2 linked regions of the Verminephrobacter eiseniae EF01-2 genome follow. The protein of the gene in region 2 interacts with the protein of the main gene of each other region in a pairwise test. Links are inferred from orthologs where the notes say so. Each region holds a gene or a part of one and is shown on either strand. Other genes may lie near its edges.

The links.
Region 1: the proteins of VEIS_RS22045 (region 2) and VEIS_RS12545 interact in binary tests that used the Escherichia coli proteins (3 or more experiments, as listed by UniProt). The link is inferred for Verminephrobacter eiseniae EF01-2 from one-to-one orthologs.

What each region holds. Positions count from the first base shown.
Region 1 is NC_008786.1:2,906,988-2,910,637, reverse strand. Bases 881-3,650 are described here. They hold VEIS_RS12545 (helix-turn-helix domain-containing protein), read right to left. Parts: upstream 2,868-3,650; coding sequence 1,893-2,867; downstream 881-1,892. Other genes in these bases: pobA (4-hydroxybenzoate 3-monooxygenase), read left to right, coding at 3,176-3,650; VEIS_RS12555 (HlyD family type I secretion periplasmic adaptor subunit), read left to right, coding at 881-1,406. Outside these bases: more of VEIS_RS12555, read left to right, coding at 1-880. UniProt on the Escherichia coli protein: Transcription factor that regulates the expression of several genes involved in the transport and metabolism of L-arabinose. Functions both as a positive and a negative regulator.
Region 2 is NC_008786.1:5,040,506-5,046,049, reverse strand. Bases 2,022-4,805 are described here. They hold VEIS_RS22045 (tyrosine recombinase XerC), read right to left. Parts: upstream 4,090-4,805; coding sequence 2,953-4,089; downstream 2,022-2,952. Other genes in these bases: VEIS_RS22040 (DUF484 family protein), read right to left, coding at 4,132-4,805; VEIS_RS22050 (CobW family GTP-binding protein), read right to left, coding at 2,022-2,944. Outside these bases: VEIS_RS22060 (STAS domain-containing protein), read right to left, coding at 1-748; RNA polymerase-binding protein DksA, read right to left, coding at 785-1,558; more of VEIS_RS22050, read right to left, coding at 1,874-2,021; more of VEIS_RS22040, read right to left, coding at 4,806-4,863. UniProt on the Escherichia coli protein: Site-specific tyrosine recombinase, which acts by catalyzing the cutting and rejoining of the recombining DNA molecules.

The DNA of each region.
Region 1 (3,650 bases), 2.1 Mb from region 2 along the record:
AGACCCTGGCCGATTTGTGCCGCCGCTACGGCGCTGCGTTCAGCGCAGCCTGGCGCCAGCGCGATCAGATGCAGCCTGTCGAACGCCTGCCCCATGAGGCGCAGTTCTTGCCGGCCGCGTTGTCGCTGCAGGAGACGCCGGTCTCGCCCGCGCCGCGTGTCGCGCTGTGGCTGCTGATCGGCTTTGCCTCGCTGGTGCTGCTGTGGGCCAGCTTTGGACATATCGATGTGGTGGCCACGGCGCAGGGCAAGGTGGTGCCCAACGACCGCACCAAGACCATCCAGCCTTTCGAGACCGCCACCGTCAAGGCCATCCACGTCACCGATGGCCAACAGGTCAACGCCGGGGACGTGTTGATCGAGCTCGATGCCACCAGTGCGCAAGCGGAGCAGGAACGGGTGCAGGGCGACTTGGCGGCGGCCAGACTGCAAGTGGCGCGCGGCCAGGCCATGCTGGCGGCGTTGGACAGCGGGCGCGCGCTGCGGCTGAACTGCCCGGCGCGGGTCGATGACGCCCGGTGCACCCAAGCCCGGCTGCTGCTGGCCGGGCAGATGGCCGAATACAGCGCCAGGCAAAGCCGCATCGAAGCCGAAACGGCCAAGCGCGAAGCCGAACTGCGCGGGGTTCGGGAGTTGGTGCACAAATTGGAGCAGACGGTGCTGATTGCCAAACAACGCGAGCAGGACTTCCGGCACCTGCTCGATCAGGACTTCGTCTCCAAGCACGGCTATCTGGAGCGCCAGCAGGCGCATATCGAGCAAGAAGCCGATCTGGCCCATCTGCGCAACCGCCTGCAAGAGATCGAGGCCGCGCTGCGCGAAGCCCATGGCCAGCGCGAGGCATCGATGGCCGAGGCCCGGCGCGCGAGCCTGGACAGCATCACCGACGGCCAGCAAAAAGCCGCAGCGCTGGAGCAAGACCTGCTGCGGGCCGATGTGCGCGGCCGGCTGATGCAATTGATCTCGCCGGTGGACGGCACCGTGCAACAACTGGCGCTGCACACGCTCGGTGGTGTGGTCACGCCGGCGCAGCCGGTGATGCTGATCGTGCCGCGCGACAACGCGCTGGAGGTCGAAGCCTTTCTGGAGAACAAGGACATCGGCTTCGTCAAACCGCAGCAGGATGCCCAAGTGAAGATCGAGACGTTCCAGTACACCAAGTACGGCACCATCCGCGCCAAGGTCGCATCGGTCTCGCATGACGCGATCAACGACGACCGGCGCGGTCTGATCTACTCGACCCGGGTCCGGATGGAAAAGGCCAGCATCGATGTGGACGGCCAGCCCGTTCGCCTGAGCCCCGGCATGGCCGTTTCGGTGGAGATCAAAACCGGCAAGCGGCGGGTGATCGAATATTTCCTGTCGCCACTGATGCAGCACACCAGCGAGAGTTTGCGCGAGCGCTGAACTGGCCGGGCACGGCGGCGCCTGGCCTGTGCACTGTGCACTGTGCGCTGTGCGCCAGGGTTGCCTGGTTGCCCGCCGCCGTCCGTACCATCGGGCGCCGCACGCAAACGACCGGATCAGCGGATCAGCACCGGATCAGGCGCACGACGTTGGAGATCTCCCGTATGAAAGCGCATTTCCGAGGCACGATCGCCGCGCCGGCTTGGGCCTGCGCGGCCACGGCCCCGGTCGCCCAGGCCCGCCGCCCAAGCCGCCCGCGCCGCCCATACCACCCGGCACCAGGTTTGTTGCCCGTGTTCGCAAAAGCATTCATGCGCAACGCGGTGCACGCGCCAAAGCGGAAGGCGTTTGCCTCGACAGTCTGGTGATCGCGCTGATTGCCGAAGGTCTCGGGCGGGCAAAGTACCCATGGGGGCCAAAGCATCTGCGCAGAGGCCGGGCGGGATGGAAAGTCACCGGGCCGGGCACCGTCACGAAGACCCGGGGTCACGAAGACCCGGGACCAGCGCGCTGTGCGCTCTTGCCGGGGGGTTGGCCCGGCCCCGGTGCCGAGACCTGCGCCCTGAAACTGCGTGGCGACAGGCCGGCATCGCGGGTGAAGGCGCGGCTGAAGTACGCCGGGTCGGTATAGCCCAGGGTGTCGGCAATCGTGGCGATGCTCAGGTGGGTGTAGGCCAGGTTGCGCCGCGCTTCGCGCATCCGCCGGGCCTCGATCAAACGCAGCGCAGACACGCCGGTGCTGGCCCGGGCCACCCGGCTCAGGTGGGTCGGCGAAACACACAGCGCGCGGGCGTAGTCGGCCACCCGCCAGGGCTGCGCAAAATGCGCCTCTATCAGTGCTTGCAGCCGCTGCAACAGGTCCGACTCCGGTGCGGGCGTGCTTGCGGGCATGGCGGCGGGCGCGGGCGTGGACATATGCGTGGACATATGCGCGGGCGCATGGACAGGCACCTCGGCGGGCGCGTTGTGCGCCATGGCCCGGGCCGTCCAGCCGAGCAAGCAGGCGCTCAGCCCGCGCAGCACCAGGGCGCGGGCTTTGGAGCGGCCGGAAAATTCCTGCCAGATCTGGCCCATGGTCTGGCGGATCCATGGGTCGGCCCGCACGATCGCGGGCCGCGCCAGATCCCGCCGCACATCGCCCACGCGCACGAAAAGCTGGTCCATGAACTCGTCGGCCAGCGTGGTGACCCAGCCCTGCGTGTGCGGCTGAAAGCGAAAGGCGTGCACATGGCCGGGGGGCACGTTGATCAGCGCGCCAGCAAAAAGCGCCTGCCGGTCGCCGTCCAACTGCGCGCTGCCACTGCCTGACTCGATCAGCAGCAACTGGTGCAGCCGCAGATGCCGGTGTGGCGCCAGTTCCCAGCCATGCAGCACCGAGCGCGCGGCAATCGTCTCGCAATGCAGCACATCGGGCAGATGCCGGGACTCGCCGAACAAGCTGTATGACTGAATGCCGTCCATGTTCGGAATATGCATGTTTTGGATGAATCCGGCTATTGAACCGGCTGCCTGCGCCACGTATCGTCCGGCTCCTAGTGTCGCGTCACCGATCATCTGTCGGTCTGCGCTGGCCATCGAAGCGCATCGCGGCGTTGCATCGCTTGCCAATACGCTCGGTATTGGCTGCGCGCTGCGCCTTGCGCTGCGCTCCGATGGCTGCGCGCAGCCTACGACATCTGATCGGTGACGCGACACTAGCGCACAGGTTGCCGCCGCGCCGGCAGCACCAGACGCCAGATCATCACGACATCAACGCACGGGAGATGCCCATGAAAACCCGGGTCTGCATCATCGGCGGCGGCCCTTCGGGGCTGCTGCTCGCGCAGTTGCTGCACCTGCAAGGCATTGACAGCGTGGTGCTGGAGCGGCAAAGCCGCGAGCATGTGCTCGGCCGCATCCGCGCTGGCGTGCTCGAGCATGGTTTTGCGGCGCTGATGCGCCTGGCCCGATGCGGCACGCGCATGGACCAGGAAGGCCAGATTCATCACGGCTTTCTGATCGCGCATGAGGGGCGGCTCGACCGGATCGATTTGCACAAGTACAGCGCCGGCAGTTCGGTGCTGGTGTACGGGCAGACGGAGCTGACGCGCGATCTGTACGCGGCACGCGAGCGCATGAACGGCAGCGTCATCCACGACGTGCAAGCGGTGCAACCCCAGGGGCTGACCAGCGCCAGCCCTGCGGTGACCTATCGCATCGGCCAGGAACTGGCGCGCGTGGACTGCGACTTCGTCATCGGCGCGG
Region 2 (5,544 bases):
TGTCAGGCCGGCGTCCCGCAGACCGGGGTGCGGCGGCGGCCGGGCCACCAAAGTCCAGTTCCCCATCGAACATCAGCGGCTCTGGCGCCGGCTTGGGCTCCGGCAGGTCTATCAGGCCGGCAGGGATGGTGGGGAGATAGGCCGCACCGTCATGGTGCTCGGGGCGGTGGGATGCGCCGGCATGGCCGGCGGGGGGGCGGGCTGCACTGGCCGGCGGGCGGGATGCGCCGGTGACGCCGGCAGGTGAACGAGATGCGCCGGCAGACGAGCGGGCTGCGCCGGCGCGCAGGGCCTCCAGATCGGCAGAAACCGTTGGCATGTACGCCTGTGGGGAGTGCGGCTCGTCCTCCGGGTCGTGCTTGCTCTTCCACCACTGCTGCGACATCTGCGCTTCGATCTCGTCGATCTTCTTGAGCGTGACCGCGCGCTCGTCGGCGCGTTCCTCGGCGCGTTCTTCGGGCGCGATCACGCTGCTCTGAAAGAACGAAGGCCGCGCCGCAGGGTCTTCGATGCGCTGGCCATGCTGTTCGCGCTGGCGCAGCTTGCGCAGTTGATCGAACTCGCGGCGCCGCACGAAGTCATTGTTGCGCTTGCGCTCGATCATCTCTTTGAGCATCTGCTTGCTGTACGGGCTTTCCTTGTCGTCCGGCGCCGCGTCGAGTTCGCCCCAGTCGACCGTAGGGTGGCGCACGAACCGCACCACCTTCGATAGCAGTCCGCCGGCAGGAGCGGATTCTTCCTTGCTCATGGTTCGGAACCTGTGTTCATCTGGTCTGGGTCAGATTCAGTCGCCAAACATCTTTTGCTTGAGCTCGCGGCGTTGTTGTGCTTCCAGTGACAGCGTGGCCGTGGGGCGCGCGATCAGGCGGGCCACACCAATGGGTTCGCCGGTTTCGTCGCAGTAGCCGTAGTTTCCGGCGTCGATGCGGGCGATCGACTGCTCGATCTTCTTGAGCAGTTTGCGTTCCCGGTCGCGGGTGCGCAACTCCAGCGCATGCTCTTCTTCTATCGTGGCCCGGTCGGCCGGGTCGGGCACGACCACGGTGTCTTCGCGCAGGTGCTCGGTGGTTTCGCCGGCGCTGTTGTGGATGTCCTGCTTGAGCTGCGTGAGCTTGATGCGGAAAAACGCCATCTGCTTGTCGTTCATGTACTCGCTGTCGGGCATGGCCATGACTTCGGCGTCGGTCAACTCTTGGGCAGACTTGGTTTTCCAGTGGTGCGCCAGCTTGGGGTCTTTTTTGATCGCCATGTAAGTGGGCTGTGCTTGCGCGGTGGTGGGCATGGAGTGACGGTAGCTGGCTTTGGCAGCAGTCGAGGCCACTGTCTGCGCCATCGATGGTACGGTCAATTGGGCCAGTCGTGCGGAAGGCCGAGTCGTGCGCACGGGTACCTGCGAACCGGCTTGCAGCACCGCCGGGGCCGCCGCGCTGGCCTTGGGTGTCGTTGCAGCCGCCTTGGCCGGGGTCTTCGCAGCGGCTTGGGGAGCCGCCGGGGCGCTTTTCGCCGCCGCAGGGCTTGCCTTGGCGGCCCCTTTGGATGGGCTGGTATCGGCTTTCACTTGGCTGGTCTCCTGGCAATACGGGCAATCCCTCGACTGTGGTACAGCCAAGGGCGGGCGGACAACCCCTTGGCTGTGGTGCAGCCAAGGGCAGAAGGTCAATCTCCTGGCTGCACCACAACCAGGAGCGGTCGGACGATCCCCCCCCCCGGCTGCGCCACGGCCAAGGGCCGATGGCATGGCTTGCGGGAAAGGTTACCGGGGCGCTGCTTTTACCGGGCCGCGATTGTATCGATCTGTACTGATACCCACAAAACCGTTGCGCATACGACACAGGCCCCGGGTCGCGCCGGGACTGCCGCAGCGCCGGCCCCTTCAGACAAGGCTTTGTTCCAGCCCCTGCAAGAAGATGTCCCGGGGCAGGTCGATGCCAATGAAGACCATCTTGCTGGTGCGGGCCTCGCCGTCGGCCCATTGCGGGCCCAGATCGCTGCCCATGAGTTGGTGCACGCCCTGGAAGATCACCTTGCGGTCCGTGCCCTTCATCTGCAGCACGCCCTTGTAGCGCAGCATGCGCGGGCCATAAACGTTGACCATTGCGCCCAGGAAGTCCTCCAGCCGGGCGGGATCGAACGGGCGCTCCGAGCGGAAGACGAAGCTCTTGACATCGTCATCGTGGTGATGGTGGCCCGGGCCGCCATGCTGGTGCGAGGGGTGGTCGCAATGCGCGCCATGCGCGTGCTCGTGGTGCTCATGCTCATGCTCGTGCCCATGCCCGTGCGCGTCTTGTTCGCTCAGGAAGTCCGGATCGATGTCGAGCTTGGCATGCAGGTTGAAGCCCCGCAGATCGAGCACCTGCCCGATCGGCACGGCGCCAAAGTGCACGGCCTGTATCGGCGCGCGCGGGTTCATGTGTTTCAGGCGCTGAATCAGCGCCCGGGTTTCCTCGGCGCTCACGAGATCGGTCTTGGACAGGAAGATCTGGTCGGCAAAGCCCACTTGGCGCCTGGCCTCCTGGCGGTCGTTCAGTTGCCCGGTGGCATGCTTGGCGTCCACCAGCGTGATGATGGCGTCGATCAGGCAACTCTGGGCGACCTCGTCATCCATGAAGAAGGTCTGCGCCACCGGGCCGGGGTCCGCCAGGCCGGTGGTCTCGATCACGATGCGCTCGAAGTCCAGCAGGCCCTGGCGCTTTTTGCTGGCCAGCAGTTGCAGCGTTGCGCGCAGGTCTTCGCGGATGGTGCAGCAGATGCAGCCATTGTTCATCTGCACGATCTGCTCTTTGGACTCGGTCACGAGGATGTCGGTGTCGATGTTTTCGGCGCCGAATTCGTTCTCGATCACGGCGATCTTCTGGCCATGGGCTTCGCTCAGCAGGCGCTTGAGCAAGGTCGTTTTGCCGGAGCCAAGAAAGCCGGTAAGGATGGTGACGGGGATCAGGGACATGGGAGGCCTCATGGTTTGCCAACGGCGTCGGGGAGTTTAGCGGGGCCGGTGCTGCGTGATCCTGGCCCGGACGGGCTGGGGCGCTTTTCGGCGGCATGCGCTGGCCGCGTGGGTGCCGGGCCTTGATCGGGCGACGGCATTTTGTGCGCCCGTGGATGGGTCGCGTCATAGACCCGGGCCAGGTGCTGGAAGTCCAGCCGCGTGTAGACCTGCGTGCTGGTGATGCTGGCGTGGCCCAGCAACTCTTGCACGGCACGCAGGTCGCCGCTGCTTTGCAGCAGATGGCTGGCAAACGAGTGGCGCAGCATATGCGGGTGCACCGGGCTGGGCAGCCCGGCCCGCTGGCTGCGCTGGCGCAGGCGCCGCCAGATCGACAGGGTCGTCAGCCGCGCGCCGCGCCGGCCGACGAACAGCGCCGCGTCGAGCCGGGCCGCGCCGGCCGCGCCGAACGGTTTGGCGCGCAGCGCCAGCCAGGCGCGCAAGGCGGCGCTGGCCGCGCGGCCCATCGGCACGCTGCGGCGCTTGCTGCCTTTGCCAAGGACATGGACTTCGCCGGCCTGCAGGTCGACCCAGCCGCGCCCCTGGCGCTCGGTGTCGGCGTTGGGCACGGCATCGAGCCCGGCCAGTTCGCCCGCGCGCAGACCGCTGCCGTAGAGCAGTTCGGCCATCGCCGCGTCGCGTATCTGTAGCCAGATGTCGGCCTCGGTAGCGGCGCCGGCAGCGCCGTCGAAATCGGCCAGGCGCATGGCCTGGTCCACGCCCAGCGCCTTGGGCAGGGGCTTGGGAGACTTGGGCGCGCGTATGCCCAGCACCGGGTTGCGCCCGATCAGTCCCTGCCGCCCGGCCCAGATGAAGAACCCGCGCCAGCCCGACAGGATCAGCGCAATGCCCCGCCCGCTGCGCCCGGCGCTGTGCATCTGCGCCACGAAGCGCCGGATATGCGCGTCCGTCAGTTGCAGCAGCGGCAGACTCAGGCCCGCAGCAAACCGCGCCAGCTTTTCCAGGTCCAGCCGGTACAGCGTGAGGCTGCGTGCCGCCAGGCGCTTTTCCACGCGCAGATGCTCCAGATAGCGCTGCACCTGCGGGTCGGGCGCAGGTGGCGCCGACGGTGGTGGTGATGGCGGTGATGCGGGTGCGTCGGCCATGGTCTGGGTGCCGCAGGGCTGTGCCGGGCGACTGGTGCGCGGTCAGCGCAGACGCAGCAGCGCTGCACTGGCCAACTCTGCAATGCGCGCGAGGAAGTCGGTGCCCATGGCGGCGTCGAAGCGCTGCGGGTCTGGCGAGCCCAGCACCAGCAGGCCAAAAGCGGGGCTGGCGCTGTCGACCGCGCCTTCGCGCAGCGGCAACAGGGCCAGCGACGCGGCCGGATCGCCCGCCTGCTGCGCCAGCCAGAGCGCGGGCTCGAAGCCCAGGTTGGGGCCGCAAAACGGCATCGTGAGCGATGAGGCCAATGCGCGGGCGTCGTCGCTGGCGCCCTGGCTGAAGCGGGCATCGATGCCGGGTTCCCCCATGCCATCCAGGCCCTCCAATCCTTCCAGGCCCCACAGGCGCAGCGCGGCCTGTGGTATGTCGAACAGGGTGCGCAGACCATCGACGACGGCCTGCGGCAGCCCGCCCCGGTCCTCGATCTGCAGCAGCGCCGCGCTCCACTGGTGCAACTTGTGCGCGATGGTCGCGTTGTCGGTGCTGTTGCGCACCATCTCCATGATGCGCTGCTCCAGGCCCTTGATCTTCTCGCGCAGCATCTCGGCCTGGCGCTCTTGCAGGCTCACGGCGCGCGCGCCATGCGGGTTGGCGATCTGCACGCTGGCCAGCACCTGGGCATGGCGCTCGAAGAAGCCCGGCGTGCGGAGCAGAAACTGGGCGATATCGTCTTCGGTGATCGGGGCAACGATCGGCGGGAGGGTAGGAGCGGTCATGGGCAGGAGGGAAGTTCGATCTGGCCTTCAAACACCGTGGTGGCAGGGCCGGTCATGACAACGGAGTCGGTGGCGGCGCCACTCCAGGCAACGCTGACCAGCCCGCCGCGCATGGCGACCTGCACCTCGGAGTCCAGCAGCCCCAGGCGGATGCCGGCCGACACGGCTGCGCAGGCGCCCGAGCCGCAGGCCAGGGTCTCGCCGGCGCCGCGCTCGAACACCCGCAGCCGCACATGGCCCCGGTCGACGACCTGCATGAAGCCCGCGTTCACGCGCTGCGCAAAGCGCGCATGGTTGGCGATCAGCGGGCCGATTTCGGGCACCGGGGCGCGCTCCACATCGTCCACCAACTGCACCGCATGCGGGTTGCCCATGGAAACGATGACCAGCCAAACAGTGGCCGTGGTGCCATGCGCCGGTGTCTCTGGTGTCGCGTCACCGATCATCTGCCGGTCTGCGCTGGCCATCGAACCGCATCGCGGCGTTGCATCACTTGCCAATACGCTCGGTATGGGCTGCGCGATGCGCCTTGCGCTGCGCTCCGATGGCTGCGCGCAGCCTACGACATCTGACCGATGACGCGGCACTAGCGCCAAAGGCCATTTTTGCGCCAAACCCTGGGCCAGGGGCTGTAGACCCGAGGCATCGAAGGGCAGGCTGGCGGGCTCGAACTGCGCGCGC